DNA from 2 places in the Stutzerimonas sp. 21-1 genome. Region 2 is predicted to be linked to the other one. Evidence: riboswitches for the same ligand, from Rfam matches in the RefSeq annotation. Region 2 holds a riboswitch; the other holds the start of a gene.
The links. A riboswitch is a leader RNA that binds a small molecule or an ion and turns the genes downstream of it on or off. The one in region 2 is predicted to bind cobalamin.
Positions count from the first base shown of each region.

Region 1: it holds a riboswitch for cobalamin, as region 2 does, so the genes downstream of both, AC0ZJQ_RS03155 (TonB-dependent receptor domain-containing protein) here and btuB (TonB-dependent vitamin B12 receptor) in region 2, are expected to answer to the same signal.

Region 1 covers NZ_CM150500.1:655,770-670,891, forward strand. The annotation lists gene thiL (thiamine-phosphate kinase) at 1-73, shown strand, start outside; gene AC0ZJQ_RS03130 (phosphatidylglycerophosphatase A family protein) at 113-610, shown strand; gene AC0ZJQ_RS03135 (retropepsin-like aspartic protease family protein) at 696-1,343, shown strand; gene ribA (GTP cyclohydrolase II) at 1,500-2,117, shown strand; gene AC0ZJQ_RS03145 (hypothetical protein) at 2,114-2,521, shown strand; gene AC0ZJQ_RS03150 (cobalamin-binding protein) at 2,521-3,321, shown strand; gene AC0ZJQ_RS03155 (TonB-dependent receptor domain-containing protein) at 3,341-5,212, opposite strand; gene AC0ZJQ_RS03160 (hypothetical protein) at 5,225-5,356, opposite strand; cobalamin riboswitch at 5,312-5,528, opposite strand; gene AC0ZJQ_RS03165 (hypothetical protein) at 5,537-5,668, opposite strand; gene AC0ZJQ_RS03170 (RNA helicase RhlE1) at 5,667-6,992, shown strand; gene AC0ZJQ_RS03175 (hypothetical protein) at 7,059-8,960, opposite strand; gene AC0ZJQ_RS03180 (TIGR03862 family flavoprotein) at 9,062-10,294, opposite strand; gene bfr (bacterioferritin) at 10,439-10,906, shown strand; gene AC0ZJQ_RS03190 (methyl-accepting chemotaxis protein) at 10,961-12,880, opposite strand; gene cueR (Cu(I)-responsive transcriptional regulator) at 13,040-13,477, opposite strand; gene AC0ZJQ_RS03200 (heavy metal translocating P-type ATPase) at 13,500-15,122, opposite strand, start outside.
Region 2 covers NZ_CM150500.1:1,184,322-1,199,443, forward strand. The annotation lists gene AC0ZJQ_RS05860 (cyd operon YbgE family protein) at 1-89, shown strand, start outside; gene AC0ZJQ_RS05865 (C40 family peptidase) at 313-930, shown strand; gene AC0ZJQ_RS05870 (C40 family peptidase) at 1,010-1,528, shown strand; gene AC0ZJQ_RS05875 (metallophosphoesterase family protein) at 1,535-2,338, opposite strand; cobalamin riboswitch at 2,491-2,704, shown strand; gene btuB (TonB-dependent vitamin B12 receptor) at 2,822-4,684, shown strand; gene AC0ZJQ_RS05885 (hypothetical protein) at 4,708-5,283, shown strand; gene cobO (cob(I)yrinic acid a,c-diamide adenosyltransferase) at 5,283-5,885, shown strand; gene AC0ZJQ_RS05895 (cobyrinate a,c-diamide synthase) at 6,024-7,316, shown strand; gene bluB (5,6-dimethylbenzimidazole synthase) at 7,313-7,963, shown strand; gene cbiB (adenosylcobinamide-phosphate synthase CbiB) at 7,960-8,871, shown strand; gene cobD (threonine-phosphate decarboxylase CobD) at 8,864-9,847, shown strand; gene AC0ZJQ_RS05915 (cobyric acid synthase) at 9,844-11,316, shown strand; gene cobU (bifunctional adenosylcobinamide kinase/adenosylcobinamide-phosphate guanylyltransferase) at 11,304-11,822, shown strand; gene cobT (nicotinate-nucleotide--dimethylbenzimidazole phosphoribosyltransferase) at 11,819-12,871, shown strand; gene cobC (alpha-ribazole phosphatase family protein) at 12,868-13,446, shown strand; gene AC0ZJQ_RS05935 (adenosylcobinamide-GDP ribazoletransferase) at 13,464-14,195, shown strand; gene AC0ZJQ_RS05940 (LysR family transcriptional regulator) at 14,192-15,122, opposite strand, start outside.

The sequences.
Region 1 (15,122 bases), 530 kb from region 2:
CGTGCAGCTGGTCGACGCGGCGGGCAACGAACTGCCGGTGTCCGCGCGTGGCTACAACCATTTCCATGCATAGGCGTCGCTGCGCCAGCACGATCAGAAAAGGAACGCTGTCTTGACTGACTCCTCGCCGCTCGCGGCCAAGCCGCAAGTCCTGGTCTGGTCCAACCCCTGGCACAACCTGGCGTTCGGCTTCGGCTCCGGCCTGATGCCGAAGGCGCCTGGCACCTGGGGCTCGCTGGTGGCGCTGCCGTTCGTGCCACTGTGGCAGTTGCTGCCGGGCTGGGGCTACGGCGTGCTGCTGGTGCTGAGCATACTGTTCGGCATCTGGCTATGCGGCAAGGTCGCCCGCGAGCTGGGCGTACACGACCATGAAGGCATCGTCTGGGACGAGTTCGTCGGCATCTGGATGACCTTCTGGCTGGCGCCGCAAGGCTGGCACTGGCTGCTGCTCGGTTTCGTCGTGTTTCGCGTGATGGACATCGCCAAGCCCTGGCCGATCAGCTGGGTCGACCGCCATGTGCACGGCGGCATCGGCATCATGCTCGACGACATCCTCGCCGGTGCCGCTGCCTGGGCGGTGATGCAGGGGCTGGTGGCGCTGCTGGCGTGATCAAGTGTGCGGCGGCTCGCTGAATCCTCCGTTCGGCTGGCGGAAGATTGCCCGGCCTGTCCAACGTCTCCTTTCAAGGACTTCCATGCGTCGCTTTGAACTTCTTCTTGCTGGCCTGCTGCTGTTGCCGTCGCTGGCGATGTCCGCGCCGATGGTGCAGGTGGTCGGGCTGTTTCCCGGCGCCGCAGTGCTGAACGTCGATGGCCAGCGCAAGCTGGTCCGGGTCGGTCAGACCGGGCCCGGCGGCGTCGAAGTGGTGAGTGCCGATTCGCGCGGTGCGGTGCTGCGCGTCGGCGGCGTCGAGCGCAGCTACGGCCTGAGTCGCGAGTACAGCGGCGCCGGCTATGCCGCGCCGGAAAAGACCCAGCTCAGCGTGGCCAAAGGCGTGGGCGGGCATTACTGGATCGCCGGATCGATCAACAGCCAGCCGGTGCAGTTCCTCGTCGATACCGGAGCGACCTCGGTCGCCATCAACGAAAACCAGGCGCGGCGGCTGGGCATCGATTACCGGGCCGCCGGCCAGCCGCTGCTGGTCAATACCGCCAGCGGTACGGCCAAGGCCTGGCGCGTGCGCCTGAACAGCGTCAAGGTCGGCGCCATCGACGTGCTGGGCGTCGAAGCAGTCGTACTCGAGGGCGAATCGCCCAGCGAAGCCCTGCTCGGTATGAGCTTCCTCGGCCGGGTCAGCTGGCGCGAAGACCAGGGTGTGTTCAGGCTGGAGTCGAAAATCTAGCGCTGGCAATCCCGCTCCGGCGGATGGGCGCCGTGCCACCCGGCCGGGCGGCATCGGCGCAGCGCTTCGCATTGCATTTGGCCGATTACGCTCGCCCTTTGCGCCTGCCAGTTAGTGTTACAATATCCGCCTTTTTCCTCTCTGGGATTTCCGCCCGTGTCTGTCGTGTTCGTCGCCGCTTCCAAACTGCCGACGCCGTTCGGTGTGTTCACCATGCATGGTTTTCTCGACCAGGACACCGGCAAGGAACATGTCGCGCTGACCCTCGGCGACGTGGCCGATGGCAAGCCGGTGCTGGGACGGCTGCATTCCGAATGCCTGACCGGCGACGCGCTGTTCAGCCTGCGCTGCGATTGTGGCTTCCAGCTCGAGGCGGCCATGCGTGCCATTTCCGAAGAAGGGCGTGGCGTGCTGCTCTACCTGCGTCAGGAAGGTCGCGGCATCGGCCTGCTGAACAAGATTCGCGCCTATGAACTGCAGGACGGCGGCGCCGATACCGTCGAGGCCAACGAGCGTCTGGGCTTCGCGCCGGACATGCGCGACTACGGCATCTGCCTGCCGATGCTCGAGCACCTGGGTATCGCCGAGGTCAAGCTGATGACCAACAACCCGCGCAAGGTCAAGGCGCTGCAGGGCTTCGGCATCCGTGTGGCGGAGCGCAAGCCGCTGCAGATCGCGCACAACCCGCACAACCGTAAATACCTCGCGACCAAGGCCGGCAAGCTCGGCCACATGCTCGGCGAGATTCATCAGGGCGAAGCCGAACAGTCGTGAATCGCGCCGCTGTCCGCCGCCAGCTCGCCCGCGAGGGCTGGCTGCATGCCGCGCTGATGGTGCTGCCGGCGCTGCTGCTCGGCCGCACCGGGCTGCAGTTGGGCAGCGGGGGACTGCTGCTGTTCGCCGCGGGCCTCGCCTCGCTGTTCTTCAGCCTGCCGGCGTTCACCCGCTTCAAACATGCGCTGATCGCCACGGAGCAGGCGCTCGGTGACACCGCCGAACCGGAGGCCTGGGCGCAGCTGCGGCGCATCCGCCGCCGCGCGCTGTTGATCGCATCATGGCCGGCCTGGCTGGCCGCGGTCGGTGCGCTGTTCGGCATGGAGCCGGTGGCGCGGCTGCTGCTGGTGCTCGGCAGCCTTTCCTTGCTCGTCCTCTATCGCATTCCGCGGCAGCTGCGCTGATGCGCTTGTTGTGGGTCGTCGCGCTGCTGCTGGTGTCGCTTTCGGTGAGCGCCGCACAGCGGGTGGTAAGCCTGGCGCCCTCGCTCAGCGAAATCATGCTCGAACTGGATGCCGGCGACCGGCTGGTCGGCCTGCTCGACGGCGGCGAGCGTCCGCCGGCACTGGCCGGGGTGCAATCGGTCGGCCGCTACGGCCAGGTGGAGCTGGAGACGCTGCTCAGCCTGCGTCCCGATCTGGTGCTGCTCTGGCCCGACAGCATTCCGCGCGGCCAGCGTCAGCAGCTGCAGCAGCTTGGCATCCCGCTGCTGGTGGTCGAGCCGTCGCGGCTCGAACAGCTGGCCGAACAGTTCGCGCTGATCGGCCGCGCTGTCGACCGTGCCGAGCAGGGCGCTCAGCTGGCCGAGCGCTTCCGCCACGGCCTGGCGCAGCTGCGTCAGCAATACGTGCGTACGCCGCCGCTACGGGTTTTCTATCAGGTCTGGCATCGCCCGCTGTATACGCTGGGCGGCCCGCAGATCATCAGCGAGGCGATCGCGGTGTGCGGTGGGGTGAACGTGTTCGCCGACCTTCAGCTGCCGGCGCCGCAGGTGAGCGTCGAAGCCGTACTGGCACGCGATCCCGAGGTGATCCTCGGTGGCAGCGGCGCCGAACTGGAGAGTTGGAAAGCCTGGCCGCAGCTCAGTGCGGTGCGCAGCGGGCGCTTGCTCGCCGTGCCGGACAAAGGGCTGGAGCGGCCGAGCTTCCAGATGCTGGGCGCGATCGGGAAGCTCTGCGAAGTGATGGCGCGGGCGACACCCTGAGGGCGCGCCCGCTTTCTGCTTAGAGCGAAGGGGTCCAGGTCATGGCGAACAGGACGGTGCGTCCGGCTTCGCGATAACCGTAGTTCAGCACCGGATCGGTCCAGCCTGGGCCGGTGGGGCGGTCGTAGGTTGCCAGCGCGTACTCGCGGTCGAACAGGTTGTTGACCTTGGCCTCCCAGAGCAGCTCGGGATGGCTCTGCCAGCCCGCACGCAGGTCGAAGATGCCATAGCCGGCCAGCTCGCGGGTGTTGGCCGCGTTGTCCTGGCGGGCGCTGGAGATGTGCCAGCCAGCGCCGGCCGACAGGCTGCCGAACTCGCGATCGATGTCGACACTGAGCGTGCGCTTGGCCCGGCGGGGCAGGGCATGGCCGCTGTCCCGGTCACGCGGATCGATGACGCTCACGCCCAGGCTGGCCTGCCAGCCCAGCAGCTCGCGGGCCACGCTGACCTCGAAGCCGTTGATCCGCGCCTGACTGATGTTCTCCGGACGGTTGGCGGCACTGTTCCAGGCAATCATGTCTTCCACGTCGGTGCGGTAGACCGAGGCTTCCAGCTGAGTGCCTTCTACGTCGGCGCGCCATTGCAGCTCGTAGGTCTTCGACGTTTCGGGGCTCAGGCCGGCGTTGCCCATTCCGGGGTAATAGAGGTCGGAGAAGGTCGGCGCGCGGAAGCCTTCGCCGTAGCTCAGGATCCAGCGCTGCGAATCGCCCACCGGCAGGCTGAAGGCGGCGTTCCAGCTGTTGTGGCTGCCGAACTGTTCGTTGTCGTCGTGGCGCAGGCCGAGCTCGGTACCGAAGCTGTCGCCCTGGAAGCTGTGCTGGGCGAAGAAGGCCAGGTTGTCGCGGCTGTCTTCCTGATAAGCGGTCGACGCGTCGAGACGGTCTTCGTACCAGTCGCTGCCGAGGCTCAACTGCTGGCGCTCGCTCAGTTGCAGCCGGTTGATCCAGGCCGCCGAGTGCCGCGTGGTTTCCAGGAAGCCGTTATTCCAAGCGCTGCCGGCACCCACCACCTTGTTGCGGTCGAAGCTGCGGCCGAGTTCCAGCCGGCTGTTCCAGACATCGGTCAGCTGACCGTCCAGATAGCCGCTGTAACTGCTGACGCGGAATTCGTCCTGCGGTGTGCCCGGCGCGAAGTCATAGGCATCGTCGTATTCGTTCTCGCCGCGCTGGTCGTTGAGGCTGAGGCCGGCCTGCCAGTCGGCATTGAGCTGGTGATCCAGCTTCAGGTGCATGGCGCGTGCGCGCTGACCGTCGTCGTCGCTGTCGGCACCGCGGTTGTCGCGGCTGATATCGAAACCGTCGCGCTCGTCGAGACTCGCGCCAAGATGGACACGGGTCTGCTCGGTGCCGGTCGCCAGGCTCAGGCTGCGCTGGAAGGTCTGGTTGCTGCCGGCGGCAAGGCGGATTTCCGGCTTCACGCCCGGCTCACCGCTGCGCGTAAAGATCTGGATGACGCCGCCAATCGCATCGGCACCATAGAGCGACGAGCGCGGGCCGCGAATCACTTCGACGCGCTCGATGTTGTCGATGGCGAGGTAATCGAGGCGGGCGAAGCCGCTGGTAGCCGAGGAAATGCGCTGGCCATCGAGCAGCACCAGGGTCTGCGCGGTGCCGGTGCCGCGCAGCGACAGCGACGGCAGGCCGCCGGCGCTGCCGACGGTCACACCCGGCACACGACGCAGCAGTTCCGGCACGCTGCGCGCCTGCAGGCGCTGAATATCGGCGCGCGTGAACACCGTGTTGGCGGCGGTGGCGGTGGCGCGGGGTTCAGCCTGGCGCGCGGAGGTCACCAGCATGTTGGGCAGCTGGTAGCTGTTGGCGGTGGTAGCGTCGGCAAACACCTGCGTGCCGGGCAGCAGCGCCACGGCCAGGGCAAGTCGGGACAGTTTCATTCTTGGAGTTCCTCAAAAGATCACAGCTTTCGAGGAGGGCAGGAACAAGCGGGGGCGAAAGGGCAGACGGCCGCGCTTGACGGTGCTGCCCTCCGCAACACCCGTCGAATCCACCAGGCCGGTCTCCGGGCTTTCGACGCTCATCGCGCTCGCCTTCCCATGTCGAAACACAGTGGCTGTCGAGCGGACGGCGATCCGGCTGGATCGCGGTCGATTACCGTTGCGGGGGCAGCGCCGGCCTTGCTCTCGCGAGCGCACCGGCTTCCCGTTTAATGCGGACCTTGCGGTCGTGCACACCTGGGCGGATAAGAAATCGCGCGAACCTTACGGCTGCGTGCCGGCAAACACAAGCTGATCGAAGGAGGTATGCGGCGACAGCGGCGCCACGATGGCGCAGCCGTGCCTGCTAGAATCCGCGTTTTTCACCATGCCGAACCGGCGCTGCGAGCCTGCCATGACCTTCGCCTCCCTGGGCCTGATCGATCCGCTGCTGCGGACCCTGGAAACCCTCGACTACCGCAAGCCGACGCCGGTGCAGGCCGAAGCCATTCCCGCCGTGCTCAAGGGCCGCGACCTGATGGCGGCAGCGCAGACCGGCACCGGCAAGACCGCCGGTTTCGCCCTGCCATTGCTGCAGCGCCTGACCATGGAAGGCGCCAAGGTAGCGAGCAATTCGGTGCGCGCGCTGGTGCTGGTGCCGACGCGCGAACTGGCCGAGCAGGTGCACGAGAGCTTTCGCGTCTACGGGCAGAATCTGCCGCTGCGTACCTATGCGGTGTACGGCGGGGTCAGTATCAACCCGCAGATGATGGCGCTGCGCAAGGGTATCGACGTGCTGGTGGCCACGCCCGGCCGCTTGCTCGATCTCTACCGGCAGAATGCCGTGGGCTTCGCCCAGCTGCAGGCGCTGGTGCTCGACGAGGCCGACCGCATGCTCGACCTCGGTTTCGCCGACGAGCTGGACCAGCTGTTCTGCGCGTTGCCGAAAAAGCGCCAGACCCTGCTGTTCTCCGCGACCTTCTCCGAGGCGATCCGACAGATGGCCCGCGAGCTGCTGCGCGACCCGTTGTCGGTCGAGGTCAGCCCGCGCAATGCCGCGGCGAAGACGGTCAAGCAGTGGCTGGTGCCGGTGGACAAGAAGCGCAAGTCCGAGCTGTTCCTGTATCTGCTGGCGGAACGGCGCTGGGGCCAGGTGCTGGTGTTCGTCAAGACGCGCAAGGGCGTCGACCAGCTGGTGGATGAGCTGCAGGCGCAGGGCATTGCCAGCGATGCGATCCACGGCGACAAGCCGCAGGCCTCGCGGCTGCGCGCGCTGGAGCGCTTCAAGGCCGGCGAAGTACAGGTGCTGGTGGCGACCGATGTCGCCGCGCGCGGGCTGGATATCCACGACCTGCCGCAGGTGGTCAACTTCGACCTGCCGACCGTCGCCGAAGATTACGTGCACCGCATCGGCCGCACCGGCCGCGCCGGTGCCACGGGCGAGGCGGTCTCGCTGGTCAGCGCCGATGAAGTCGATCAGCTGGCGGCCATCGAAACCCTGATCAACCAGGTGCTGCCGCGCCACGACGAGCTGGGCTTCGTGCCGGATCACCGCGTGCCGGCCACCACCCTCGGCGGGCAGATCATCAAGAAGCCGAAGAAACCGAAGAAGCCCAAGGACGCTGCCGGCAAGGGCAAGATCCACCTCGGCAACTGGTTCGACGAGAACGAAAAGCCCAACGCCAAACCCATCCGCAAGGTACCGAGCCTGGGCGGCGGCAAACCGGCGAAGAAGCGCTGATCGGTCGTAGGGTGGAAAACGGCGCAGCCTTTTCCACCGAAGGGCCGCAGTCCGTGCCGGCGTACCTCAGCCGCGCATGAACGACAGGTGGATGTCGCTGCCGTAGCGACGGATGATCTCGCCCTTGGCCGCATGGAACGCGGCGACGTCGCCAGCCTGCCCCGACTTGTCGAGTTTCCAGCGCGCCAGTTCCTCGGCGATCACGTCCATGAACAGCTCGGCCAGCAGCAGGCGGGCGGAGTCGCGGAAGTTGCCGTGGCCGTCGACGTACAGCTGCACGGTGGGCGCGGCGGTGTTGATCAGAATCTTGCGCTCCGCCGCGCTGTACACCGCCCGATCCATGTCCTCGCCCAGATAGCGGAACTCGTAGCCGGTGAACATGGCTTCACCGTGATCGCGTGCGGGGCGGTGTTTGCCGGTCGATGGATGCGGCGTTTTGCGGTGATGGGCATGCGCCGTTGCCTGTTCGGCGATGACGATCTCGCACCAGGCGAGATAGCTGCCGGCACGCACGACGATCTCGCCATGCTCGGCGGCGGACTGGCCGCGCACCGTCCATTGCAGATACGGCTCCTCGCCCAGACTCTGCAGCGCGACCGCGGCCGGCAGCGGATCGATGTACAGGCCTTCGCTGAGCGATGCCTCGACCTGCAGGATGGTGTCGTCGGGCAATTGCTGCCGATCGAACAGCAGGCGGACGTGGAACGGGTGCTCCGGCGGACGGTAGTAGAACGGCGTGCTGAAGCGCAGCGCCGCGGCCGGTTCGCCATCGCTGGCCGAAGCGGTCACCGCAGCAATTGCCGGCGGGACGACGCCGAAATCGTGGATCGCCGCCTGGTTCATGCGCTGCAGCAGGTGGTCGATCATGTGCGCGGTGCGCCCCGAGGTAGTGGCGCGCTCCAGGTGCTTGAGCTTTTCCTGCTCGGCCATCACGAAGGGCGCGATCAGCTGGCTGACGGCCTTGGAAAGGGCGGCTACCAGCGGCGTTTTCGGATTCAAGCCGGCGCGTTCGTCGCTGATCACCGCTACGCCCTGGCCGAGCTGTTCGATCAATGCCGGACAGCGCAGCGTACCGAACAGGTATTCGGTGCCGACCTGGTTCTCGTAGTCGAACAGCTGGCAATCCAGCACCGCCGTGCCCGACAGCACCAGCAGACCGCTGGTGCGCTCGTCGCCGCGCGGCACCAGTTGCGCGTCCAGCGCACGCTTGAGGGTCAGGCTGAAGGGGAAGGTCTGCCCGTCGCAGTGGAACTCCCCCGGCTGGTCGGGGCCGAGCAGCAGCAGTGAGGGCGGCTCGTCGAAACGAATCCGCCCGCTGCGCTCGATCTCCACGCCATCGCGCAGTTGCGCAAGCTCCACGTGCCGACGGTTCAGCACATCGCGCAGGTAGATGTTGTTGGCCAGCGAGTCGATCAGGGCGTTGAACTGGGAGATGCTGACCTGGCTGCTTTCGATGACGATGGCCACGCGGGTGCCATTGCCGGCAATGCCGAGGCGCTCGCGGTCGCGCTCGGTCACGGGACGGTCCTGGCCGCCGTCGTCGTAGAGGTAGCCGCCGTTCTCGGCGCGGAACAGTTCGATGCGCGACAGCCGCCCTTCGTGGATGGTTTCCAGCCAACCGTAGCCGAGGCCGAAGATCGCCTGCTTCAGGCCGCGGCCGAAGTAGCCGCGACCGCCGCCGATGCCCTGGGCCAGCGGGCTGTGGGCGCCGCCGTAGCTGAGAATGAAGCAGGCGGTGGCGAAGGGCATGCCCTGTGCCTGATCGGTGACCGCCAGCAGGGCGCCGCGGCGGTGGCGTTCATACTGGATGAGCAGCTGCCCGGACACCGCAACGCCGGCCGCCTCCAGCCGGGCATAGCTGTCGTCGCTGTTGGTGAGCAGCTCGACCAGCGCCTTCTCGATCGAGGCGAAGCGTCGGGAGTCGATGTCGATGACGCGTTGATCCACCGGAATTGCATTGACGGCCATCGGCTTGCCTCGCTTTGCATGGGGGCGGCGCGCCGGGACGGATGCAGTGGCGCGCTCGATGCCACTGAAGCTAGCAGCGCAACGCCGGCAAGGCGAGGTGGCTAGTGGTCGCGCAGCCAGCGCAGCATGCCGTCGGCCGCCGCCCGGCCGCTGGCGAAACAGGCGGTCAGCAGATAGCCGCCGGTGGGCGCTTCCCAGTCGAGCATTTCACCGGCGCAGAACACGCCGGGCAGGCGCTTGAGCATCAGCTGCGCATCCAGTTCCTCGAATGGCACGCCGCCGGCGCTGCTGATCGCCTCGTCCAGCGGCCGTGCGCAGACGAGACGGAGCGGCAGCGCCTTGATGGCGGCAGCCAGCGCCGCCGTGTCCTGAAAGGTCGCGGTGTCGGTCAGCTCGCGCAACAGCGCCGCCTTGACGCCGTCGAGTTTGAGCTGGCGATGCAGGTGCTTGGCCATCGACTGCGAGCCACGCGGCTTGGCCAGCGCGCTGGCGACCTGTGCCTGACTGCGATCCGGCAGCAGGTCGAGCAGCACGGTGGCGACGCCGTCGCGGCTGAGCACCTCGCGGATCGGCGCCGAAAGCGCGTAGACCAGGCTGCCCTCGATACCCGTTGCGGTGAGCACGAACTCGCCTTTGCGTGGGGCTTCGCCAGGCAGCGCAAGGCTGACGGTCTTCAGCGGCGCACCGGCGAACTTCTGCTGCAGGTGATCGCTCCAGGCGGGCACCTCGAAGCCGCAGTTGGCCGGGCGCAGCGGCGCAACGCTGACGCCGCGTGCCTGCAGCAGTGGCACCCAGGCGCCGTCGGAGCCCAACCGCGCCCAGCTGCCGCCGCCGAGGGCGAGCAGGGTGGCGTCGGCGTCGAGCAGATGCTCGCCGTCCGGCCCGGCGATGCGCAGCTGGCCGCGCTCGTTCCAGCCCAGCCAGCGATGGCGCGTATGGATGTGCACGCCGCTGTCGCGCAGGCGTCTGAGCCAGGCGCGCAGCAGCGGCGCGGCCTTCATGTCGGTCGGGAATACCCGGCCGGAGCTGCCGACGAAGGTGTCGATGCCCAGACCGTGAATCCACTGGCGCAGCGCATCCGGACCGAAGGCTTCCAGCAGCGGGCGCAGTGCGTCGGCGCGTTCGCGGTAGCGGCCGACGAACGTGGCGAAGTCCTCGGCGTGGGTGATGTTCATTCCGCCGACGCCGGCCAGCAGGAACTTGCGGCCGACCGAAGGCATCGCATCGTAAAGCTCGACTGCGACGCCGGCCTGGCTCAGCACCTCGGCCGCCATCAGACCGGCGGGGCCGCCGCCGATGATGGCGACACGGGACGAGCGGGCGGAACGGGTCATGGCGCAAGCCTGGCGAAAAATGAAGGGCGGGCATTGTAGCGAGTCGTCGTGGCGCTGGCAGCGCGGCTGCCCCGGCAAACTTGACCGCTGCCGGTTCTGCGTCGATGCTTGCGCGCGTGATGCATATCCCGTCGGAGAGAACCCATGAAAGGCCAGGCACCGGTAGTCGAATATCTGAAGGAGCTGCTGCGCGGCGAGCTGGCGGCACGCGATCAGTACTTCCTGCATTCGCGCATGTATGCCGATTGGGGCTTCAGCCGGCTTTACGAGCGCATCGACCACGAGATGCAGGAAGAAACCGAGCACGCCGATGCGCTGCTCAAGCGCATCCTGTTCCTCGAAGGCACCCCGGACATGACGCCCGAAGCGATCAACCCCGGCCACACGGTACCGGACATGCTGCGCAGCGATCTGGCGCTGGAGTACAAGGTCCGCGCCGCGCTGGCCAAGGGCATCGCCCTGGCCGAGCAGCACGGCGACTACGCGACCCGCGACATCCTGGCCGCGCAACTGCAGGACACCGAGGAAGACCACGCCTACTGGCTCGAGCAGCAGCTCGGCCTGATCGACCGTATCGGTCTGCAGAACTACCTGCAATCGCAGGCCAGCTGAGCTGCGTTCACCGCGAGACTGCGCCCGGCGCGTCTCGCGGCCTTCCCGTAGTGCTCAGAGCCGGAAACGGCTCACCATCGTTTGCAACTGACCGCCCAACCGCGCCAGCTCGGTACTCGAGGCGGCGGTTTCCTGGCTGGCCGCGGCGGTCTGCTCGGAAACATCGCGCACATTCACCACGCTGCGGCTGATCTCCTCGGCCACCGCGCTCTGCTCCTCGGCGGCCGCGGCGATCTGCTGGTTCATCGCCTGGATGTTCGACACCGTGCGGGTGATGCTGCCCAGCGAAGCACCGGCACGGCGCGCCAGCTCGACGCCGCTGTCGGTGAGGTCGCGGCTGGTGTGCATGATCGTCGCGACCTCCTGCGTGCCGTTCTGCAGCGCGGCCACCAGCCCTTCGATTTCCTCGGTGGATTTCTGCGTGCGTTGCGCCAGACCGCGCACCTCGTCGGCGACCACGGCGAAGCCACGCCCGGCCTCGCCGGCGCGCGCGGCCTCGATGGCGGCGTTGAGCGCCAGCAGGTTGGTCTGTTCGGCAACCGCGCGAATCACCGTCATCACGCTGCCGATCTTGTCGCTTTCGCTCTGCAGCGCGCTCATCGCCTGGGTGGAGCGTTCCACCGCCTCGGCCATGCGCTCGATCTGCGTGACCACCTCGGTCACCACGCGATCACCCTCGCGGGCTTCGTTGTCCGCGTCGGTGGCGGCCTGCGCCGCCTGTTCGGCGTTGCGTGCGACTTCCTGCACGGTGGCCGACATTTCGTGCATGGCGGTGGCGACCTGATCGGTTTCTTCCTTCTGGCTGTTCACTCCGGCGCTGGTCTGCTGGGTGACGGCGGACAGCTCTTCGGCGGCGGCGCTGATCTGGCTGACGCCATCGCGGATGCCGCCGATCAGCTCGCGTAGGGTCGCGCCCATCTGCTGGATGCCGCGCTGCAGCACGCCGAGTTCGTCGCGCCGCTGAACCGGCGCGGTGGCGCTGAGGTCGCCGGAAGCGATGCGCTCGACGTCGGCCAGGGTGGCGCGCAGCGGCAGGATGATCTGCCGGGTGATCAGCCAGGCGGCGAGCACGCCGAGCAGCAGCGCCAGCAGTGTGCTCACCAGCAGCTGGCTGCGCGCTGCGGCGCTTTCGCTGTCGAGCTGATCGAGCTGGTACTGGTAGAGCGTGTCGCTGATGCGCACGATTTCCTTCTGCTGGTCGGTCATCTCCTGGCGCGACTTGGCGATGGCCTGGATGGCCGCTTCCAGCGACTCGATGGTGGTGCGGTACTGGTCGAGGGCTGCGGCGACGCCCTGGATCGTCTGGCGGTGCGCATCGAGCGCCGCGCCCTGCTCGGCAACGCTGGCCTGCGCGGCGTCGAGCTGCGTGTAGATCGCCTGGGCGGCGGCGTTGCCGGGTGCCGCCATGTAGACGCGCAGCAGGTACTGCGCGCGCTGTACGTCTTCCTTGATGCGGGTGATGGCGAGCAGCTGGGCGAAGCGTTGCGCGTCATCCTCCGGCAGCTGCAGCACGCCTTCGGTGACGCCGGCGGTCAGCTCGTGCAGGCGGCTGGCGGCGGCCTCGATCGAGGTCCGGGCGTCGTTCGCCTGCGCGTAGGCGCGGCGCATGTCGTTCAGCGAGTTCTGGTACTGCGCGTTGTAACCGGCCTGCTCCTTGAGCAGCGCGGCGTCGGCGGGATGCTTGAAGGTGTTGAGCAGTTCGGTCTGCTGGGCGATGTACACGCTCAGGTTCTTGTCCAGTCGCGCGGTCGATTCGCTGTCGCCGTTGGCCAGCATGAATTGCAGGCGGGCGATGCGCAGGTCGGTCAGCGTCTTGTTGAGCTGCGAGATGTCGGTCATCCAGCCGCTGCGCTGGATGACGCCGCCCAGGCTGCCCCAGCCGCTCCACGCGAGGATGACGGTGAGGGTGAGTACGGCGCCGAAGCCCAGCGCGAGCTTCCTACTGACGCCCATGTTTGCAAACCAGTTGTGCATGACAGTCCAACCATGATGAGGAGTTCGTTCCGAACGAGCGGCCTTGTGAGCGGCCCGCCGGTGTCTTCGCTCCTCCTGTCGGCGGTCGACATGCAAACTTGAACGTAAGGCGAGAAATAGTCGCTGCCCGCGCGCCGCGGGCTGGCCGGCGGCGCCGGATCAGCGCTCGGCAGGAGGCGCCGACTCCGCGTCGGAACTGGCTGCACAACAGCCCGCCTCGATGCCGCGCAGGATCGGGCAATCCGGGCGATCATCGCCGGCGCAGTGGTCGACCAGCTCCTGCAGGGTGTCGCGCAGGCCGACCAGTTCGGCGATCTTGCGGTTCAGTTCGACGATATGTCCGGCGGCTAGCGCCTTGACGTCGGCACTGGCGCGCTGGCGGTCCTGCCAGAGCGTGAGCAGCCGGCCGACTTCCTCCAGGGAGAAGCCCAGGTCGCGCGCACGCTTGATGAAGCCCAGGCGGTGCAGGTCGTCACTGCCGTAGCGACGGTAGCCGTTGGCGCCGCGCCCGGCCGGAGTGATCAGGCCGATGGATTCGTAGTAGCGGATCATCTTCGCCGACAGGCCGCTGCGCGCTGCTGCTTGACCGATATTCATGCTGCCTCCGTGTGCTCGTCGTTCAGGGTTTCCAGCGCTTGAGCAGCAGCGCGTTGCTCACCACGCTGACGCTCGACAGCGCCATCGCCGCGCCGGCCACCACCGGGCTGAGAAAGCCCAGCGCCGCCAGCGGAATGCCCACCAGGTTGTAGATAAAGGCCCAGAACAGATTCTGCTGGATCTTGCGGTAGGTGCGTCGGCTGATTTCCAGCGCCGCCGGCACCAGCCGCGGATCGCCGCGCATCAGGGTGATGCCGGCGGCGTGCATGGCCACGTCGGTGCCGCCGCCCATGGCGATGCCGACATCCGCCGCGGCCAGTGCCGGCGCATCGTTGATGCCGTCGCCGACCATCGCCACCACCGCGCCGCCGCGCTTGAGTTCCGCAACGGTGGCGGCCTTGTCCGCCGGCAGCACCTCGGCGTGCACATCGTCGATCTGCAGGGCTTCGGCCACCACACGGGCGCTGCCGCGGTTGTCGCCGGTGATCAGATGGCAGCGGATATGCCGGGTCTTGAGCGCGACGATCGCCTCGGCGGCGCCGTCCTTGAGGCTGTCACCGAAGGCGAACAGGCCGAGCACGCGCGGCTGCGGCGCGGTTTCCACCAACCAGGAGAGCGTCCGGCCTTGCGCTTCCCAGGTCTGCGCGGTGGCAGCCAGCTCGCCCGGTGGCAGACCGTGGTCATCGAGAATCCGCCGGTTGCCCAGCGCCAGCTGGCGCTCGTCGAGGCTGCCGGCGATGCCGCGGCCGGTCAGCGACTGGCTCTGCCGGACGTCGGGTAGCGCGATGCCGAGCGCCGCGCAGCGCTCCAGAACCGCGTGCGCCAGCGGGTGCTCGCTGCCGCGCTGCAGCGCGCCGGCCTGGCGCAGCAGTGCCGTCTCGTCGCCATCGAGCGCCTGCAGGTGGATGATCTGCGGCTTGCCGGACGTCAGCGTGCCGGTCTTGTCGAAGGCCACCGCGGTGACCGCATGGGCGATTTCCAGCGCTTCGGCGTCCTTGATCAGGATGCCGTGGCGCGCCGCCACGCCAGTGCCGGCCATGATCGCCGCCGGCGTCGCCAGGCCGAGGGCGCAGGGGCAGGCGATGACCAGCACGGCGACGGCGTTGATCAGCGCGGTTTCCAGCGCTGCGCCGGCGAGCAGCCAGCCGAGCAGGGTGGCCACGGCGATGACCAGCACGGCGGGGACGAACACCTGGCTGACCTTGTCCACCAGCTTCTGGATCGGCGCCTTGGCTGCCTGCGCGTCCTCCACCAGGCGGATGATGCGCGCCAGCACGGTCTCGCCGCCGAGCGCGGTGGTGCGCACCAGCAGACGGCCTTCACCATTGATCGCGCCGCCGGTGATGCGGTCGCCGGGGCGCTTGTCGACCGGCAGGCTCTCGCCGCTGATCAGCGCCTCGTCGGCCTGGCTTTCGCCTTCGAGCACCTCGCCATCCACCGGGAAGCGCTCGCCCGGCTTGACCAGCACCCGATCGCCCAGGCGCAGCGCGGCGATCGCCACGTCTTCCTCGCGGCCATCGACGACGCGCGTGGCGCGTTCCGGGCGCAGCGCCTCCAGCGCGCGGATCGCCGCGCTGGTCTGGCGCTTGGCGCGGCTTTCCAGGTACTTGCCGAGCAGCACCAGGGCGATCACCACCGCCGAGGC
Region 2 (15,122 bases):
GGCTGTGGCGCTGGCTGCTGGGGCCGCTGGTTGGCTGGCCGTTGCTGGCGCTGGGGTATTCCATTCTGCTTGCGCCCGCTCTGGGCTGAACCTCGGATACGGGCGTGCAAGCGCCGCTGCCAGGCATTCGCGGCGCGTGCCACGGCGGAAAACGATGCGTTTTCCAGCGGCTGACGGCCGGCTTTTTGGCGAGGGGCGGTCAGACGTTTTGCCGCAGCGGATTCGTCACATTTCGGGCAATTGAATTTGCGCATCGAGGCGATTGAAGGCATAGTCGCCGGCACTTTCAATTTCCCCGACACGGTCGTGCCCATGCGCAAACGCTTCGCACCCCTCGTGCCTCTCGCACTCATCGCCCTGCTGACGGCCTGCGCCGGTCAGCAGACCCAGCCGGACACCGCCTACACTTCTGCCCCGAGCGGCCAGGTTTTCGATCAGGCTGCCATCGACTTCGACACCGTCGAACCGGGCGAGCAGGAATTCTCCGACGACACCGCCTACCAGCTGCCGCAACTGGCCGACAGCATCCTCGAACGCGGTTTCACCCTGGTTGGCACGCCGTATCGTTACGGCGGTAACTCGGTGAAGACCGGCTTCGATTGCAGTGGCTTCGTCGGTTTTCTGTTCCGCAAGGAAGCCGGGCTCGAGCTGCCGCGTTCGACCCGCGAGCTGATCAACCTCGACGCGCCGGTGGTCAAGCGTAGCGAGCTGGAGCCGGGCGACGTGGTGTTCTTCAACAACCGTGGTCGCGGTCGTGTCACCCACGCCGGCATCTACATCGGCGACGACCGCTTCATCCATTCCTCCAGCAGCCGCAGCGGCGGCGTGCGGGTCGACAGCCTGGACGACAAGTACTGGCGGGCCAGCTACATGGAGGCCAAGCGGGTATTGGCGCTCGCGCCGATGGAACATACCACCGCACATAACTGATCGACCGATCTCGCCGCGGGGTTGCGCAACGCCCCGCGTGCCGGCAGAGTGACACTTCGACCGCCAGGATCGCTCTGCCATGCCCTTTCCGGCTCGCCTCTCGCTGCTTGTCCTGACCGCGCTGCTGACTGCCTGCGCCGGTCGTGCGCCCACTCCTGAAATCACCGCGCCGTCCGTGCAAGCCGCCTCGCCGGTGGCCGAGGATGTGCTGTTCAGCGCGCTCGGGCTGGTCGGTACGCCTTATCGCTACGGCGGCAATACACCCGATAGCGGCTTCGATTGCAGCGGCCTGATCGGCTACGTCTACCGTGGCGCGGCGGGCGTGGCGCTGCCGCGAACCACCGTGGAAATGAGCCGCATGCGCTCGGCCAATGTCGGTCGTGACGCGCTGCAGGCCGGCGATCTGCTGTTCTTCGCCACCGATGGCGGGCGCCGCGTCAGCCATGCCGGTATCTACGTCGGCGAAGGGCGCTTCGTCCATGCCCCGTCGTCCGGCGGCACGGTCCGCCTCGATAGCCTGGGCAACCGCTACTGGGCCAAGACCTATCTCGGTGCCAAGCGCGTCCTCGAGGAGGAGCGACTGGCGCGCAATCCGTGACGCGGCTTACCAGCCCAGGGTGAAGTGCGAAGCGGGTATGAAGCGCCCGTCGGAGAAATCCCAGCGTTCGACGCAGACCCCTTTCTCGGCTCCGGTCTGCAGCTTCAGCCGGTTCAGCGAATTCGGCGAGGTGCCGCGCAGGCGTGTCGACAGTGTGGTGCCGGCCTGCACCATCCAGATTTCCCGGGTCAGGCCCGGATACTGCCGCGACAGCGGTAGCACGTAGGGCAGGTGGATGTGCCCGCCCATCACCAGATCCAGTCCGTGCTCCGCCCAGCATTGCAGCGCGGGTGCGGCGCCGTGCTGCAGGTTGCGCAGATCGCTCTCCACCATCGCGCCGAACGGCTGATGCGCCACCACGATGCGCAGCTTGGCCGGGTCGCTGGCGGCCAGCCGTCGCGCCACCGCTTCCACCTGATGCGGGGTGACGCGACCGTCCTTGTGCCGCCGCGGATGAGTGGTGTTCAGCCCGATCACCAGCATCCGCTCGTCCTCGAGCACCGGTTCCAACTGCTCGCCGAAGTAGCGACGGTAATTGCCGTAGGGACTGAACAGGCGCGCCGCGAGGTTGTACAGCGGGATGTCGTGATTGCCCGGGATCACCAGGCTGCGGCCCACGCCGTCGGCCTCCAGCCGCCGCACCATGGCCTGCGCCGCGGCGAACTGGGCGCGGCGTGCGCGCTGGGTGATGTCGCCGGAAAACACCAGTAGATCGGCGCGATGCTCGCGTACATGCTGTTCGAGGGCCTCGACCACCGCGGGCTGTTCGGTGCCGAAGTGGGTGTCGGAGATCTGCACGATGCTGGTCATGGGGCGCTGTCGTCGGTCCTGGCGAATGGAGGGCATTGTGGCATTCGAAGCCGTTCGCCGTCCGCCGTTCCAGGCCGATGCGTCCAATCTGCAAGCAGAGTTTGCTGCTGACTGCGACATGTTCGCGATTGCGTCCCTTCCGGCCTTGGACTAACCTGCGCGTCGCTTCAGGTGCCCCCTGACTTGGTCAGGAGGTGAAACAGGGAAGCCGGTCCAGTCGCAATGACGATTCCGGCGCTGCCCCCGCAACGGTAGGCGAGTCGAGAAACCGCAACGGCCACTGTGCTCACGCACGGGAAGGCGCGGTTTCGGGATGCCAGGCATCCGCTCGCAAGCCCGGAGACCGGCCTGTCGCATTTCACTGACAGTGCGGCGGGCGCTGAGCGGGTGCGTACCTTCGGGTGCCTCCTTCCTGCGGGTTCTGCCGTCTGTCTCCAGCGACTTTTGGTCGTGCGGGTGGGCACGACGGAGAACCCTGATCCAATGCGCAACTCCCTTTCCCTGGCGGCCGTCCTGCTGGGCGTGCCTTCCGTTGCTCTGGCCCACGAGGGCGCCTTGTTGCTCGGCGAGCAGGTGATTACTGCCAGCCGGACCGGTGCCTCGCCGGTGGCTATCGCGGCCAGCAGCGTCATCACCCGCGAGCAGATCGAGCGCCAGCAGGCCGGCAGCGTGCCGGAGCTGCTGCAGCGCCTGGCCGGCGTCAGCGTCACCAGCAATGGTGGACGCGGCAAGAGCACCTCGGTGTCGATTCGTGGCACCAGCGACAAGCACGTGCTGGTGCTGATCGACGGTATCCGTGTCGGCTCGGCAACGTCCGGCAGCGCCGCGCTGCAGAGCATCCCGGTCGAGCAGATCGAGCGCATCGAGATCGTCCGCGGGCCGCGCTCCAGCCTGTACGGCTCGGAGGCGATGGGCGGGGTGATCCAGATTTTCACCCGCCGCGGCGGCGACGCCGGCGTCAAACCGTACTTCTCGGCGGGCGCCGGTTCGCGTTCGAGTTACAGCGGCTCGGCCGGGCTGTCTGGCGGTCAGGGCAACGGCTGGTTCAACCTCGGCGTGGCCAGCGAGTCCACCGATGGCATCAACGCCCGTGCCTGGCGCGCCAGCGCACCCGACGCCTACGAGCCGGACGCCGACGGCTACCGCGAGCTGTCCGCGCAGCTGCGCGCTGGCTATCGCTTCGCCAACGGCCTGGAGCTCGACGGCAGCTGGCTGCAGAGTGAGAACCACAGCGACTTCGACACCCGCTCGACGCGCGGCACCAGCGGCCGCGATGCCTACAGCGACGGCTCCCTGCAGGCACTCAGCGGCCGCGCGCGCTTTTCGCCGCTGACCTTCTGGGACGTCACCCTGCAGGCCGGGCACAGCGAGGACCTGAGCGACAACTTCCAGGATGGCGCCTTCTACTCGCGCTTCGATACCCGCCGCGACAGCCTGAGCTGGCAAAACGATTTCCATGTCGGCGAGGCGCAGGTGCTGAGCCTCGGCATGGACTACCAGCAGGACCGCATCGACAGCAGCGACGCCTACGCCGAGGACAGCCGCTACAACCGCGGCTACTTCGTCCAGTATCAGGCTGCCTTCGGCCGGCACGGCGTGCAGGCCGGCCTGCGCCGCGACAAGGACGAGTTCTTCGGCTCCCACGATACCGGCAGCCTCGGCTACAGCTTCGAGCTGAGCGAGGCGCTGACGCTCACCGCTGCCTACGGCACCGCCTACCGCGCGCCGACTTTCAACGATCTGTACTACCCGGCCAGCGCCTTTACCACCGGCAACCCGGACGTCAAGCCGGAGGAGTCGCAAAGCTACGAGCTGGGCATCCGCGGCAACCACGGCTGGGGCGAGTGGAGCGTCAACGCCTACGAAAACCAGATCGAGGACCTGATTGTCTGGGCCGGCACCAGTCCCATGCGCCCGGAGAACGTCGACGTGGCGCGCATCCGCGGCATCGAGACCAGCGTCGCCACGGTGCTGGCTGGCTGGGAGGTGGCCGCCAACCTGACCGTCATGGACCCGCAGGACCGCAGCAAGGCCAACCATGGTCACCTGCTGCAGCGCCGCGCCAAGCGCCAGTTCAACCTCGATGTCGATCGCCAGTTCGGCGCCATCGGCCTGGGCGCCTCGCTGTATGCGTCCAGCGAGCGCTTCGACAAGGCCAGCAACGCCGACGACACGCGCATGCCCGGCTACGCGCTGGTGGACCTGCGCAGCGAATACCGCGTCGACGACGCCTGGCGCCTGCAGTTCAAGCTGGCGAACCTGTTCGACCGCGACTACGAAACCACCCAGACCTACGAACAGCCCGGCCGCGCGGTGTACTTCACCGTCCGCTACCAGGCGATCTGAACCCCCCACCCGAGGAGCACCGCATGCACGTCCTTTCCACCCGCGCTCAACTGGCAATCGGCGTCGCGCTGATCCTGCTGCTGGCCATGACCCGCGGCCAGCACTTCGCCAGCGTCGAGAACCTGCCCAGCGCCAGCTGGTCGATCTTCTTCCTCGCCGGCTTCTACCTGCGCCCGCGCGCGATGTTCGCGCTGTTGTTCGCCGAAGCCTCCGTGCTGGACTTCGCCTCCCTGGCCAGCGGCACCATCAGCGACTGGTGCCTGTCGCCCGCCTACTGGGCGCTGGTGCCGGCCTACGGCAGCCTGTGGCTGGCCGGGCGGCTGTTCGCCGGCTGGCAGCGCGGCGACCTGCGCAGCCTCGCGCTGCTGGTGCCGACGCTGATGGTGGCGGCCTTCGTTGCCTACCTGCTCTCCGGCGGCGGTTTTTACTTCTTCTCCGGACGTTACCCCGAGCCGACGCTGGCCGGCTTCCTGCCGCGCATCGCCGAGTACGTGCCGCGGCATCTGGGCAACCTGGCGTTCTACGTCGGCACCGCGCTGGTGCTGCACGTCGGCATCGTCTCGGCTCTGCGCCTGAACCGCCTGCGGCAGGCGCACTGATGGACGCGCGTGACGAGCGGCACCGCGCGCGCATGCAGCGCAAGAAGGCGCTGGTGGACGAGAAGATCGCCCAGGCGCAGGACGAATACGGCCTGCTGCTGGTGCACAGCGGCAACGGCAAGGGCAAGAGCAGCTCGGCCTTCGGCATGGTCGCCCGCGCGCTCGGCCACGGCATGCAGGTCGGCATCGTGCAGTTCATCAAGGGCGCGGCCAGCACCGGCGAGGAGGCGTTCTTCCGCCGCTTTCCCGACGAGGTGCGCTACCACGTGATGGGCGAGGGCTTCACCTGGGAAACCCAGGACCGCCAGCGCGACATCGCCAAGGCGCAGCAAGCCTGGGCCGTGGCCCGCGAGCTGCTCGACGACGAACGCATCGGCCTGGTGGTGCTCGATGAGCTGAACATCGCGTTGAAGTACGGCTATCTGGAGCTGGACCGCGTGCTCGCCGACATCGCCGCGCGGCCGCTGCTGCAGCACGTCGTGGTGACCGGTCGCGGCGCGCTGCCGGGGATGATCGAAGCCGCCGACACGGTGACCGAGATGAACCTGGTCAAGCACGCGTTCAAGGCTGGAGTGAAGGCGCAGAAGGGCGTGGAGTTCTGATGCCGGCGCTCAAGACCTTCACGGGGCGCGTTTTCGGTGGATGGGTGAAGCGTCTCCACCCTACGTCAGGCCTCGGAACTGTAGCGTGGATGTCGCTCTTTACATCCACCGTGACTCAACCCGCCCCGTGAGGCTGCGATGAATAGCAGAAATTGTCCGGCGCTGCTGATCGCCGCGCCTGCCTCCGGTCAGGGCAAGACCACCGTCACCGCCGCCCTGGCGCGCCTGCACACGCAGGCCGGGCGGCGCGTGCGGGTGTTCAAGTGCGGGCCGGATTTTCTCGACCCGATGATCCTCGCGCGCGCCAGCGGTCAGCCGGTGTACCAGCTCGATCTGTGGATGGTCGGCGAGGAGCAGTCGCGGCGCCTGCTGTGGGAGGCGGCGGGCGAGGCCGACCTGATCCTCATCGAAGGGGTGATGGGGCTGTTCGACGGCGCCCCCTCGGCCGCCGATCTGGCGCGGCGCTTCGGCGTGCCGGTGCTGGCGGTGATCGACGGCTCGGCGATGGCGCAGACCTTCGGCGCGCTGGCGCACGGGCTGGCGAGCTTCCAGGCGGACCTGCCGTTCGCCGGCGTGCTGGCCAACCGTGTCGGCAGTGCGCGGCACGGCGAGATCCTGCGCGACAGCCTGCCGGCGCCGCTGCGCTGGTATGGCGCACTGCCGCGCAGCACCGAGGTGGAGCTGCCGAGCCGCCATCTGGGACTGGTCCAGGCCGAGGAACTGGCCGATCTGGATGCACGCCTGGACGCCGCCGCCGAGGCGCTGGCGCAGAGCGCGGATACCGAACTGCCGCCAGCAGTGACGTTTGCCGCGCCGCAGGTCGCGCCCGTCGAGCCGCTGCTGGCCGGCGTGCGCATCGGCGTCGCGCGCGATGCCGCCTTCGCCTTTCTCTACCAGGCCAACCTCGACCTGTTGCGTGCGCTGGGCGCCGAGCTGCTGTTCTTCTCGCCGCTGCGCTTCACCCGCCTGCCGGCCGTCGACAGCCTCTATCTGCCGGGCGGCTATCCGGAACTGCACCTGCGTGGCCTCTCGCGCAACCGGCCGATGGCCGAGGCGATCCGCGCGCACCACGCCGCCGGCAAGCCGATTCTTGCCGAGTGCGGCGGCATGCTCTACCTGCTCGACGGGCTGACCGACACCGCTGGCGTGCGTGAGCCCATGCTCGGTCTGCTGCCGGGCGAGGCACGGATGCGCCCGCGCCTGACCGCCCTGGCGCTGCAGGAAGTGGCCCTGCCGGAAGGCCGTCTGCGCGGCCACACCTTCCATCATTCGGAGCTGGAGTCGCCGCTCGAACCGCTGGCCCGCGGCGAGTGCCCGAACTACCGGCGAACCGCCGAAGCCGTCTACCGGCAGGGGCGGCTGACGGCCTCCTACATCCACTTCCATATGCCGTCCGATCCCGTGGCGGCCGCGGCCCTGTTGCGACCATGAACGAACACGCCTTCACCGACGAACAACGCGCCGGCGTCTACCGGGCCATCGCCGAGCGCCGCGACATGCGCCATTTCAGCGGCGGCGAGGTGGCGCCTGAATTGCTGGCCAGGCTGCTGCAGGCCGCGCACCGCGCGCCCAGCGTCGGCCTCATGCAGCCCTGGCGCTTCGTGCGCATCACCTCGACCGAGCTGCGCGCCCGCATCGCGGCGCTGGTCGAGGCCGAGCGCCAGTGCACCGCCGAGGCGCTGGGCGAGCGTTCCGCCGAGTTCCTGCGGCTCAAGGTCGAGGGCATCCATGACTGCGCCGAGCTGCTGGTCGCGGCGCTGATGGACGGGCGCGAGGCGCACGTGTTCGGTCGGCGCACCCTGCCGGAGATGGACCTCGCCTCGCTGGCCTGCGCGATCCAGAATCTCTGGCTTGCCGCGCGCGCCGAAGGGCTGGGTCTGGGCTGGGTCTCGCTGTTCGATCCGCAGGCGCTGGCCGAACTGCTCGGCATGCCGGCCGGCGCCAAGCCGATGGCGATTCTCTGCCTCGGGCCGGTGCACGCTTTCTATCCGGCGCCGATGCTGGAGCTGGAGGGCTGGACCCAGGGCCGACCGCTGGCCGAGCTGCTCTATCAGGACCGCTGGGGTGAGCAGCCATGAGCCTGGCGCTGAGCTGCCTGGCCGGCGTCGCGCTCGATGCGCTGCTCGGCGAGCCCAGGCGGGCGCACCCGCTGGTGGCTTTCGGTCGTCTGGCCGATCTGCTGGAGCGACGTTTCAATGGCCCCGAAGAACGCGGCTGGCGCAGCCACGGCGTGACCGCCTGGTGCCTGGCGGTGCTGCCGCTGACGGCACTGGCCTGGCTGCTCGCGCGGTTGCCGGGCGTAGGCTGGCTGGTGGAGGTCGTCCTGCTCTACCTCGCCCTCGGTCTGCGCAGCCTCGGCGCCCATGCGCTGCCGGTGGCACGTGCGCTGTGGCGCAACGATCTGGAGCAGGCGCGGCGCTGCGTCGGGCACATCGTCAGCCGTGACACCAGCGCGCTGGATGTGCCCGGTGTGTCCCGCGCCGCCACCGAGTCGGTGCTGGAAAACGGCAGCGATGCGGTATTCGCCGCGCTGTTCTGGTTCGCCGTCGCCGGCGCGCCGGGCGTGGTGCTCTATCGGCTGAGCAACACGCTGGATGCCATGTGGGGCTATCGCACCGCGCGCTTCGAGCGCTTCGGCTGGGCGGCGGCGCGGATCGACGATGGCCTCAACTACCTGCCGGCGCGCCTCACCGCGCTGACCTATGCGCTGCTCGGTCGGACCCGTCGCGCGCTGCACTGCTGGCGCATCCAGGCGCCGCGGTGGGACAGCCCCAACGCCGGGCCGGTGATGGCCGCCGGTGCCGGTGCGCTGGGCGTGGAGCTGGGCGGGCCGGCGTTCTATCACGGCGAGCGCCACGAGCGCCCCGTGCTGGGCCAGGGCAGGGCGCCGGGCGCGCGCGATATCGAGCGAGCGCTGGATCTGGTCTGGGCCGGCGTCGGCGTCTGGCTGCTGGCGCTGCTGCTTGGAGCCTGGCTGCATGCTTGAGCACGGCGGACGCCTGCGCGCGGCGGCGCGCCAGTACGGCATCGCGCCCGCCGACTGGCTGGACCTTTCCACCGGCGTGGCGCCCTACACGCCGACCCTGCCGGACATTCCCGTCAGCGCCTGGGCGCGTCTGCCGGAAGCCGACGACGACCTGCCAGCCGTGGCGCGGGACTACTACGGCAGCGCCGAGCTGCTGCCGGTGGCCGGTTCGCAGGCGGCGATCCAGACCTTGCCGCGTCTGCGGCGGCGGGCGCGGGTCGGTGTCGTTGCCCCCTGTTACGCCGAACACGCCGCCGCCTGGCAGCGCGAAGGCCATGCGCTGGTGGAGCTGAGCGAAGCCGGCGTGCCGCGTGCGCTGGAGCAGCTCGACGTGCTGGTGGTGATCAATCCGAACAACCCCAGTGGCCGGCTGTTCGACGCGGCGCAGCTGCTGCACTGGCACGCCAGTCTGGCGGCGCGCGGCGGCTGGCTGGTGGTCGACGAGGCGTTCATGGACTGCACGCCGCAGCACAGCCTGGCCGGATACGCCGGGCGCAGCGGGCTGATCGTGCTGCGTTCGGTCGGCAAGTTCTTCGGCCTGGCCGGCGCGCGGCTGGGCTTCGTGCTGGCCGAGCGCGCGGTGCTCGCGGCCCTCGACGAGCTGCTCGGACCCTGGTCGGTCGGCGGCCCGACACGCCTGCTTGGCACCGCGCTGCTCGCCGATGGCGACGCCCAGCAACGCCAGCGTCAGCGCCTGCAGGCCGATGGCCAGCGGCTTGCCAGGCTGCTGGCCCAGCACGCGCTGGCGCCGCTGGGCGGCTGCGCGCTGTTCCAGTGGTGCGTCGACCCGCGGGCGGCCTGGCTGCACGAGCAACTGGCGCGCCGCGGCATTCTGGTCCGCCTGTTCGCGCAGCCCGAAAGCCTGCGCTTCGGCCTGCCGCCCGATGAAGCCGGTTGGCAACGTCTCGAAACCGCCTTGAGGACGCTATCTCCATGACCACGCTGATGGTGCAGGGCACCACCTCCGATGCCGGCAAGAGCACTTTGGTGACCGCGCTGTGCCGCTGGCTGGCCCGCCAGGGCGTCGCGGTGGCGCCGTTCAAGCCGCAGAACATGGCGCTCAACAGCGCGGTCACTGCGGATGGCGGCGAGATCGGCCGTGCCCAGGCCGTGCAGGCTCAGGCCGCCAATCTGGCACCGCACACCGACATGAATCCGGTACTGCTCAAGCCCAACAGCGACATCGGCGCCCAGGTGATCATCCACGGCCGCGCGCTCGCCAGCATGGATGCCGTCGCCTATCACGACTACAAGCGTGTCGCCATGCAGGCGGTGCTCGACTCGCATCGGCGGTTGTCCGCGGCCTACCGGGTGGTGATGGTCGAGGGCGCCGGCTCGCCCGCGGAAATCAACCTGCGCGCCGGCGACATCGCCAACATGGGCTTCGCCGAGGCGGTGGACTGCCCGGTGATCCTCATCGCCGATATCGACCGCGGTGGGGTGTTCGCCCATCTGGTCGGCACCCTGGAGCTGCTGTCGGCTTCCGAGCAGGCGCGGGTGCGCGGCTTCGTCATCAACCGTTTTCGCGGCGATATCGCCCTGCTGCAACCGGGGCTCGACTGGCTGGAGCAGCGCACCGGCAAGCCGGTGCTGGGCGTGCTGCCGTACCTGACCGACTTCCATCTGGAGGCCGAGGACGCCATCGATACGCGCCAGGCCGGCAAGGCTGCGGCGACGCTGAAGGTGGTGGTGCCGGTGCTGCCGCGCATCAGCAACCATACCGATTTCGACCCGCTGCGCCTGCACCCGCAGGTCGATCTGCAGTTCGTCGGTCCCGGTCAGCCGATTCCGCCGGCGGACCTGCTGATCCTGCCCGGCTCGAAAAGCGTGCGCGCCGACCTCGCGTTTCTGCGTGCCAATGGCTGGGGGACGGCGATCCGCCGGCACCTGCGTTACGGCGGCCGGCTGCTGGGTATCTGCGGCGGGCTGCAGATGCTCGGCAGGCGTATCGCCGATCCGCTCGGCCTGGAAGGTGCGCCGGGCGAAAGCGCCGGGCTGGGCCTGCTCGATTTCACCACCGAGCTCGCTGCCGAAAAGCAGCTGTGCAACGTGCAGGGCCGACTGGCGCTGGAGGGCGAGGCTGTCAGCGGCTACGAGATTCATGCCGGCGTCAGCACGGGGCCAGCGCTCGAGCGCGCCGCGGTCGAGCTGGACGATGGCCGCCGCGATGGTGCGCTCAGCGCCGACGGGCAGGTGCTCGGCACCTACCTGCATGGCCTGTTCGAGGGGCCGGCCGCCTGCGCCGCGCTGCTGCGCTGGGCCGGTCTGGGCACGGTGGACACGGTGGATTACCACGCACTGCGCGAGCGCGAGATCGAGCGCCTGGCCGATCTGGTCGAGGCGCATCTGGACACCGCACGGCTACGCGAACTTTGCGGGCTGGGAGGCCGGACATGCTCGAACTGATTCTCGGTGGCGCGCGGTCCGGCAAGAGCCGGCTGGCCGAGCGGCTGGCTGCCGACAGCGATCTGGCGGTGACCTACATCGCCACCAGCCAGGCGCTGGACGGCGAGATGGCCGCGCGCATCGTCCACCACCGTCAGCGCCGCCCGGCGCACTGGGCGCTGGTCGAGGAGCCGCTGCAGCTGGCCCGGGTGTTGCGCGAGCAGGCCGGCGCACAGCGCTGCCTGCTGGTCGACTGCCTGACCCTGTGGCTGACCAATCTGCTGATGCTGGAGGACCCGGCGCGCCTCGCCGCGGAACGCGATGCCTTCCTCGAATGCCTGGGTGAACTGCCGGGGCGGGTCATCCTGGTTAGCAACGAAACCGGGCTTGGCGTGGTGCCACTGGGCGAGCTGACCCGGCGGTATGTGGACGAAGCCGGCTGGCTGCACCAGGCCGTGGCCGAACGGGCGGAGCGGGTGACCTTCATGGTCGCCGGCCTGCCGATGATTCTCAAAGGAGCGCGATGATGGATGAGTGGTGGAAGGGAGCATGCCAGCCGCTGGATGCGGTGATGCGCGAGCGCGCGCTGGCGCGGCAGGATCAGCTGACCAAACCGCGTGGCGCGCTCGGCCGGCTGGAGGAGCTGGCGGTGCAGCTGGCGGCGCTGCAGGGGTGTGAGCGGCCGCAGGTCGAACGCGTGCACGTCAGCGTGTTCGCCGGCGACCACGGCGTGGTCGAGGAGGGCGTTTCGGCCTTTCCGCAGGCGGTGACCGGGCAGATGCTGCGCAACTTCGTCGGGGGCGGCGCGGCACTGGCGGTGCTGGCGCGGCGGCTGGGTTCGGTGCTGGAAGTGATCGACCTGGGCACCGTCGAGCCGCTGCAGCTGGCCGGCGTCAGTCACCTGCGTCTGGGACCGGGCACCGCCAACTTCACCCGCGAGGCGGCGATGAGCGACCAGCAGTTGCAGCAGGCGCTTGGCGCCGGCCGCGACACGGCGAGCCGCGCGGCAGCCAGCGCGGCGCAGCTGTTCATCGGCGGCGAGATGGGCATCGGCAACACCACCTGCGCCAGCGCGCTGGCCGCGGCGCTGCTGCCACATTCGCCACTGACCCTGGTCGGACCGGGCACCGGCCTGGATGGCGACGGCGTGCGGCGCAAGCTGGCGGCGGTGCAGACCGCGCTGCGACTGCACGCCGGGCATTGCGTCGAACCGTTGGAAACACTGCGCCGGCTCGGCGGTTTCGAAGTCGCGGCGCTGGCCGGCGCCTACCTGGGCTGCGCGCAGCAGGGCATCCCCGTACTGGTGGACGGTTTCATCTGCAGCGCCGCGGCCCTGTGCGCGGTGCGGCTGAACCCGACCTGCCGGCCGTGGCTGCTGTTCGCCCATCGCTCCGCCGAGCCGGGCCATCTGGCGGTGCTGCAGGCGCTCGAAGCCGAACCGCTGCTGGACCTCGGCCTGCGTCTGGGCGAGGGCAGCGGCGCGGCGCTGGCGGTGCCGCTGCTGCAGCAGGCCTGTGCGCTGCACAACGAGATGGCCACCTTCGCCGAGGCGGCGGTGGCGCAAGGGGCGGTGTGAGCCTGCGCATCGACCTGCTGCGCCACGGCGAGACCGAGCGCGGCGGCGGCTTTCGCGGCAGCTTGGACGACGCGCTGACGGTGCGCGGCTGGCAGCAGATGCACGCCGCGCTGCACGCCGCCGGCCCGTGGGATGCCCTGGTCAGCTCGCCGCTGCAACGCTGCGCCGCGTTTGCCGGCCAGCTCGCCGCGCAGCGTGGCCTGCCATTGCGGCTGGAGCCGGACCTGCGCGAGCTGCATTTCGGCGACTGGGAAGGCCGCAGTGCCGCCGAGCTGATGCAGACCGACGCCGAGGCGCTGGGACGCTTCTGGGCCGACCCCTTCAGGTTCACCCCGCCGGCGGGCGAGCCGCTGGCGCAGTTCCAGCACCGGGTGTTCGCCGCCGTGCAGCGCCTGCAGCACGAATACGCCGGGCAACGGCTGCTGCTGATCGGCCACGCCGGCGTCATGCGGCTGCTGCTGGCGCGCGCCCGCGGCCTGCCGCGCGAGCGGCTGCTCGAGGTCAGCGTGGCGCATGGCGAACTGCTGCCGCTGAGCCTGCCGTGGCCGGTGGAGCGTGTCTGGCCCAACCCCTGAACCTGCCTGGAATGCCCATGCTGCCGTTGCTCATCGCCGTGCAATTTCTCACCAGCCTGCCGATTCGCCTGCCGGCCATGCCGACCGCGCAGCAGCAGGGGCGCTCGCTGCTGCACTACCCGAGCGTGGGCCTGCTGCTCGGCGCCCTGCTGTGGCTGGCCGCGCTGCTGCTGGCCGGCGCACCGCCGATGCTGCAGGCCGCACTCGTGCTCACGCTGTGGGTCGCGCTGAGCGGCGCGCTGCACCTCGATGGCCTGGCCGACAGTGCCGACGCCTGGCTCGGTGGCTTCGGCGACCGCGCGCGTACGCTGGAAATCATGAAGGACCCGCGCAGCGGCCCGGTGGCCGTGGTGGTGCTGGTGCTGCTGCTGTTGCTGAAGTTCGTCGCGTTGCTGGTGCTGTTGCAGGCGCAGCAGCTTGTGGCGCTGCTGCTGGCGCCGCTGCTCGGCCGTGCGGCGCTGCTGGCGCTGTTCCTCTCGACCGCCTATGTGCGGCCGAACGGTCTCGGTCAGGCACTGGCGGCGAACCTGCCGCGCGAGCGCGCGCGCGGCGTGCTGGCGGTGGTGGTCATCGGCTGCCTGCCGTTCGGCATCGGCGGGTTGCTCGCCCTGGCGTGCGCCGCGGTGACTTTCATGCTGGCGCGCCGCGCCATGTGTCGTCGTCTGGGCGGCACCACCGGTGATACCGCCGGCGCGCTGCTGGAACTGGTGGAATGTGCCGTGCTGCTGGGGCTGGCGCTGCAGGCCTAGCCTCGCCCTGGCGCCCGCGCGATCACCGGCGCATGTTGCGCCATCAGCGCGACGATCCAGTCGATGAACACCCGCAGCTTCGCGCTGACGTGGCGGTTCGGCGCGAAGGCCAGGTACAGCGGCATCGGATCGAGTTGCCAGTCATCGAACAGCCGCACCAGTTCACCGTTCGCCAGGTGCTCGGCGGCCATGTAGTCGGGCAGCCAGAAGACGCCCATTCCGGCCAGTCCGGCAGCGAGGTAGGCGTTGCCGTCATCCACCGCGAGCACGTAGCGGCCCTGTACCTGCACTCGCTCGCCCTGGCGGTGCATCGCATACGGCGTGGGCTTGCCGGTGCGCGCCCAGAGAAAACCGACGATCCGGTGGTGGGTGTTTTCCAGTTCGCCGGGATGCGTTGGGGTGCCAGCGCGCTGCAGGTAGCCAGGTGCGGCATACACGGCCAGGCGCAGGTCGCCGACGTGGCGGGCGATCAGCGATTGATCGCTCAGCTCGCCGCCGCGCACCACGCAATCGACGTTCTCGTCGATCAGGTCGACCCGCCGGTCGCTGACGCCCATGTCCAGCTGGATGTCCGGGTAGCGCGCATGGAAGGCCGGCAGCGCCGGGATCAGGATCATACGTGCCAGCGGGCTGGGCACGTCCACGCGCAGGCGTCCTCTGGGTACGGTGGCTGCGCCGGACAGGCTGGTCTCGACATCATCCAGCTCGGCCAGCAGGCGCACCACGCGCTCGTAGTAGGCAGCGCCATCGGCGGTGACGTTGACCTTGCGCGTGGTGCGGTTGAGCAGGCGAACCCGCAACCGCGCCTCCAGCTGTTGAATCATCTGGGTGACGCTGGTCTTGCCGATCTGCAGCGTTTCGGCCGCCTTGGTGAAGCTGCCGGTTTCCACCACGCGGGCGAACGCCTGCATCGCATCGAAACGGTCC